2 regions of the Paenibacillus sp. MABNR03 genome follow, and region 2 is predicted to be linked to the other one. Evidence: riboswitches for the same ligand, from Rfam matches in the RefSeq annotation. Region 2 holds a riboswitch; the other holds the start of a gene.
The links. A riboswitch is a leader RNA that binds a small molecule or an ion and turns the genes downstream of it on or off. The one in region 2 is predicted to bind FMN.
Positions count from the first base shown of each region.

Region 1: it holds a riboswitch for FMN, as region 2 does, so the genes downstream of both, AAIH57_RS04525 (DMT family transporter) here and ribD (bifunctional diaminohydroxyphosphoribosylaminopyrimidine deaminase/5-amino-6-(5-phosphoribosylamino)uracil reductase RibD) in region 2, are expected to answer to the same signal.

Region 1 covers NZ_JBCIYR010000001.1:1,049,151-1,052,290, reverse strand. The annotation lists gene AAIH57_RS04535 (CGNR zinc finger domain-containing protein) at 2-571, opposite strand; gene AAIH57_RS04530 (DinB family protein) at 703-1,200, shown strand; FMN riboswitch at 1,282-1,430, shown strand; gene AAIH57_RS04525 (DMT family transporter) at 1,576-2,556, shown strand; gene AAIH57_RS04520 (amidase) at 2,700-3,140, shown strand, end outside.
Region 2 covers NZ_JBCIYR010000003.1:816,986-820,125, forward strand. The annotation lists gene lysA (diaminopimelate decarboxylase) at 1-18, shown strand, start outside; gene AAIH57_RS18925 (peptidylprolyl isomerase) at 224-655, shown strand; FMN riboswitch at 810-974, shown strand; gene ribD (bifunctional diaminohydroxyphosphoribosylaminopyrimidine deaminase/5-amino-6-(5-phosphoribosylamino)uracil reductase RibD) at 1,330-2,433, shown strand; gene ribE (riboflavin synthase) at 2,481-3,140, shown strand, end outside.

The sequences.
Region 1 (3,140 bases), on a different contig from region 2:
CTTATCTTTCTAAATTATTCTGTTGCTCCCCTTTTCGTTTGGCGCGAAATCTTCTAACCTTCATTAGATTGCCACACATCTTGTCATCACAGTATTTCTGCGTGCGGCTCCGGGTATCATCGTAGAAGACCCAGCGGCAGTCTGCATTGTCACAAATTCGAATCCTCGCTCCTTCACCTTGTGTGAGTGTTATGGCAAAATCAGCGGCGACCTCTGCCATCACCTGCTGCCAATGAGCTCCCACAGGAATCCACTCCACTCTCAACTGCTGTTTGTCAACGCTGAGCTTTCGATGTCCACGTCCTTTCTCCATAATAGCGTTCAACCACTCCCGTTCCTCATCCGTTAATGATGCTCCTTCAGAGAGACGGGTTGCCACAGCCTGTAATTCAATTCTGAACTTTCTCATGGATGTCTCTTCTTCAATAGAAGCAGGTATCGATGCCTGCAAGCGCCACTGTTCTAGAAACCGTTGCTGCCATTCGGGCTTGGCCAATCTATCTTCCGATCGATCTCCGCCACGCCAGTCGTGATAATCACTGTTTACAAAGTCTGTCCAAAGTCTGTCCATACGTACCTCCGCGAAGATGTAACTATCTTAATCAATAATTGGTGGTTACATTCAACTTATTTTGTGTTACATTAATTGTAACGACATTTAAGTACTTTAGCTAGTTACCACGAATTCAGGGAGGAATATGAATGAATACCATGGCAACAGATCTATTGCTGATTCAAAAAGATGACACATGGGATCAATGTAATTGGATTGTACCGTTGGCTAAGGCGCTGGAAGGACTCACAGCCGAGCAGGCTGCCTGGATTCCTCCTTCCGGTGGACTAAGCATCTGGCAGTTGGTTAACCATATGTATTATTACAATAACCGCTTGTTGTATCGTATTCAGGGAACCACACCTTCTCAGCCCGCAGCTGACGACAACGTTTCCACTTTTGGGGATTCAGGGGATCCCTTAAATACCGATGGCTGGAACCAAGTCATACAAGACACTCATAGCGTATCTGCCGAGCTTCGAGCACAGATAGCCTCTCTACAGCAATCCGATCTCGAAGCTCCTAATATGAATACAGAGGAAAAGCTGGGACATGAACTCGCCCGCTGGGTTTTACACGATGCATATCATGCGGGACAGATCGTACTGCTCCGCAGGCAGCAAGGGAGCTGGAATATCGTCTTCTAAAAAAACACTTGAACTGCTAGCGCTTACAGGAATAAGATGAACTTATTAATGTTACAACTTGTACACACACTATAAATTGAATAGGATCTTCGGGGTAGGGTGCAATTCCCAACCGGCGGTGATGTTCTTCGGAACCAGCCCGCGACTCGCTGTTGACTGCTATGGACGACGGCGACTGACTTGGTGTGACTCCAAGGCCGACGGTACAGTCCGGATGAGAGAAGATCAACACATGACATATCCCTTCAGGGGAAGGTTTCTTTCCTGATGATATGTCCATGGATGAGCCCCCGTTTATTTGGTGTATGCCAAAACGGGGGCTTTTGTCGATTTTGCCAACTGAAGATTCCGTGTTCTGACGAAGGAGTCCTGAATATGGAAAAGACCCAACATGCATCAACTGTTTATCGCAAGGAACGAAGCAACACCGGATTTTGGCTCGTTGTTCTCGGTGCAGCCCTTTGGGGTGTGGATCCGTTGTTCCGCATTATTTTATTACAAACGATGACCTCTACCCAAATTGTACTGGTGGAACATATCATTGTGAGTCTAATCGCTATTCCGGTCCTCTGGAAATTCCGCGCCGATCTGAAAAATCTTCGAGCCCACCACTGGATTGCCGTCATCTTTATTTCATGGGGTGGCTCAGCACTGGCAACGGTTTTATTCACGCTGGCACTTACACACAATGATCCGAACACGGTACTGTTACTGCAAAAGATGCAGCCTATCTTCGCGATTGTTTTGGCCAAGATACTGCTCAAGGAAACATTACCGCGCCGTTTCGGCTGGTTATTCATTGTTGCTCTTATAGGAACTTATCTGCTTACGTTCGGATTTACACTTCCGCTTGGAAACTGGAACAACTGGATTCACGCAGGCAGCCTGTTGTCCCTTGGGGCAGCGGCCTTATGGGGTGGCTCTACGGTAATGGGACGACTGATGCTGGGGCAAACCCGTTATGAAACGGTCACCTCCCTTCGCTTCGTCGTAGCTCTCCCGCTGTTGATCTTTATGACCTGGAACGAAGGTGCTGCCTGGACATTACCTTCGGGTACAGGCGAACAAGCGGCTGTTGCGCTTAACATTTTGGGTCAGGCCCTATTGCCTGGATTACTGAGTCTGCTGTTGTATTATAAAGGTCTCTCATCCACCAAAGCCTCGGTGGCCACACTCGCGGAGCTTAGCTTCCCGATGGCGGGTGTGCTTGTAAACTGGATTGCTTTCCGGACGCTTATCACCTGGGAACAATTACTTGGATTCATTTTGATCTGGGTTGCCCTGTTCGCCATATCCAAACAGCAGGAACGATCCTCCACGGCTGCAGACGCAGCTCCAAAGCTTCGGACAGACTAATTAAGATGATATAAATAAATGAAAAGGCACTGACGCATCTCCATAGATGTGCAGTGCCTTTTGTCTTTTAACAATTCCAGTGGTACGATGACATATGGAGTGAATGTTGTAGTCATTAATATATTTGGAGAGGAACGATCATCATGTCTTCATTTTCATATACTTCTTACGATGCCATTGGTTTGGCTGAATTGATTCGAGCACGGGAGGTTACCCCGGTTGAATTGTTGGAAGCGGCCTACGCACGTTTGGAAGAAGTTAATCCGCAGCTTAATGCGGTCATTCGTACATATGAAACACGCGCCCGTACGGAAGCGGGGTACGTTCGCCCGGGCGAACAGCCTTTTGCTGGCGTGCCATTGCTCCTTAAAGACATTTCCCAATCGCTGGAGGGTGAGATTCTGACTTCAGGTTCTCGTCTGCTGAAGGATCATCGGGCATTACGCAATTCAAATTTTGTAACCCGTCTCCGTGATGCGGGCTTTGTAATTATTGGACATACGAATACACCGGAATTTGGCCTGAAAAACATTACCGAGCCGCGTCTTCACGGGCCTAGTCGCAATCCATGGAACACGAATCAC
Region 2 (3,140 bases):
CAGCCAGTAACCCGTTAATCTATTGAATATAATTTAAAGAAGACCAAAAGGGACATCCCTTGGTCTTCTTTTTGATTTTAAGGATATTTTCTCAAAAAATATGCTGATTATTTTGCGATCAATCCCATTTCGGTGTACACTAAGAAAAGTGCTATAAAGCTTGGCCCATGCCATGCGTTCTGGCACCATTAACGATGGTCAATACGAAAGGAGTCATTTACATATGGCGAAACAAGCGAAAATCAAAATGGCAAACGGCGGAGAAGTTCTGATCGACCTGTTCGATCAAGAAGCTCCAAACACAGTGGCAAACTTTGAGAAACTGGCAAACTCCGGTTTCTACAACGGACTTGTATTCCACCGCGTTATCCCGGGCTTCGTAGCTCAAGGCGGATGCCCTAACGGTTCCGGTGCAGGTGGCCCTGGCTACACGATCAACTGTGAGATCAACCCGAACAAACATGAGCGTGGAACGTTGGCTATGGCGCATGCAGGCCGTAACACAGGCGGAAGCCAGTTCTACATCTGCTACCAACCACAGCCGCATCTGGATGGACAACATACCGTATTTGGTAAAGTAACCAAAGGTATGGAGTTCGTAGATGCTTTCGAAGGTCGCGACAAAATGGAAACTGTTGAAGTCGTAGAAGTTTAATTGTTATTCTTGCAAGACAAGAAAGAGCCGTTTCGTTTTGAACGAAGCGGTTTTTTTGTATTCTCTAGCTTATTAAAAGTTAGTATGTGACAAAAAGGAACAAAAAACAATTGATTTTTTGGCGTTAAAGTGCTAACATCCAATTAATAACGCAACGATCCTTCAGGGCAGGGTGCAATTCCCTACCGGCGGTGATGCATAGTGTAAGGATATCAATCCAGCACCTGGTGCAAAGTCCGTGACCTGTCTGCCTGTGGCAGATGGCTGATCTGGTGTAATTCCAGAACCGACAGTATAGTCTGGATGGGAGAAGGAGAGGGTGCAGCCCATATGGACTGCATTCCGCAGATGTGTTGCTGCACCAGAAGTCTGCTTCTGTGCAGGGAGAGTCGGTTATCCCGACATTTTCCGTACATATGCCACATCATAGAAGCTCTTTACCTGTAATTGAAGTTCATTAAGGTATGTGTCTGCTTTCACTTGCCTGAAATGGAGTTTTGGGCAAAGTGCTGTTGGCAAACGTATCAACGACATCCTGCTGGTGACACATGTCTCTCATCATCCCCATCGAACGATTGTTCGGGTGGGGATTTTTTATTATGGATATGGTACAACCACCTCTCTGATGGAAGGGAGGTCTCTAACTTAAGATATTAACCGTGGGGTGAACGGACTTGGAAATGATCAATGATGAATTTTATATGGGGCTTGCGTTGGATATGGCAGAACGTGCACAAGGGCAAACAGGAATTAATCCTGTCGTTGGTTGTGTAGTTGTAAAAGAAGGCAGGGTTGTGGGTCTGGGGAGTCACCTCAAACGGGGTACAGGCCACGCAGAAGTACATGCACTGAATATGGCAGGCAGTGATGCCGAGGGCAGTACGGTTTACGTAACCCTCGAACCTTGCAGTCATTATGGCAAAACGCCGCCGTGCAGCGAACGTCTGATTCACGAAAAAGTGAAGCGAGTCGTGGTGTGCTGTGAAGATCCCAATCCGCAGGTATCCGGCAGAGGGATCAGCATGTTGCGTCAACAAGGCATTGAGGTCGAAGTCGGCGTTTTGCGCGAGCGCGGAAGACGTTTGAACGAGAAATTCATTAAATTCATTACCACGGGCCTACCGTTTGTTACCTTAAAAACAGCATCTACGCTGGATGGCAAAATTGCTACCCGCAGTGGAGACAGCAAATGGATCTCCAACGAACCTGCACGCGAAATCGTACATGCGCTGCGTCATCGTCATCAGGGTATTATGGTTGGCGTGGATACGGTTATTGCAGATAACCCAGAGCTCACCACTCGCCTTCAAGTGGAAGGGATCAGCCCTGTACGAATCGTTGTGGATTCCAAGCTCCGCCTTCCTGTAGGTTCAAAAATGGTCAAGGACGGACTTGCACCAACCTGGGTGCTTACGACGGATGAGGCAAGCGCTGAGGCGGCCGAGCGTCTGGAAGCCTATGGCGTGGAAATTATACGTTGTGGTCCAGGACCAAGAGTGGATTTGCTGAGTGCGCTCAGCAAGCTGGGCGATCGAGAGATTGGTTCCATCCTGCTTGAAGGCGGCGGCACATTGAACGGTGCGATGCTGGAAGCGAAATTGGTGGATCGGCTGTTGATGTTTATCGCTCCAAAAATTGTGGGCGGGTACGATACACCGGGCAGCTTCCGATTCGAAGGTGTGGAACGCATGAGCCAAGCCATCCAATTGAATCAGCTGGAAATCGAGCAAGTTGGAGATAATATCAGTATTGGTGGAATCCCTGTCTGGCCTGAGTAACGGAAATGAAATTGCAAGAAGAGAAACGAGAATAAGGAGGCGGCAGCATGTTTACCGGTTTGGTGGAAGAAGTCGGTCAGATTCGGCGTATTGGTCGAAAAGGCGAAGCAATGGTCCTGAACATCGGAGCTTCCGCCATCATGGATGATTTGAAGATAGGCGACAGCGTGTCTGTGAACGGAGTTTGCCTAACGGCAACGACTTTGGAAGGTGGAGGATTCACTGCAGATGTCATGCCTGAAACCTACCGGCATACTAATCTCAGCCAGCTGCAATCCGGGAGCAAAGTGAATCTGGAGCGGGCCATGCAGTCAGGCGGCCGTTTTGGCGGACACATCGTGCAAGGGCACGTGGATGGCACGGGAGTGATCGGCAGTATCACACGTGATCAGAACGCTGTTGTATTTGAGATTAAACCGGACGACCATCAGATGTTTAAATACTTGATTCCCAAAGGGTCGGTAACACTGGATGGTATTAGTTTAACTGTGGTGCAGACGACACAAACCTCGTTTACCGTATCGATTATTCCTCATACCATTGGGGAGACTGTACTTCAAGTGAAAAAGCCGGGCGATACCATTAATATTGAATGTGATATTTTGGGGAAATATGTGGATCATCTGCTCCAGTACGGCAAAGGACATCCGGAAACCGGTGGAGGCAAACCCAAAAGCATTAGTGAGGAATTTCTGGCCAACCACGGC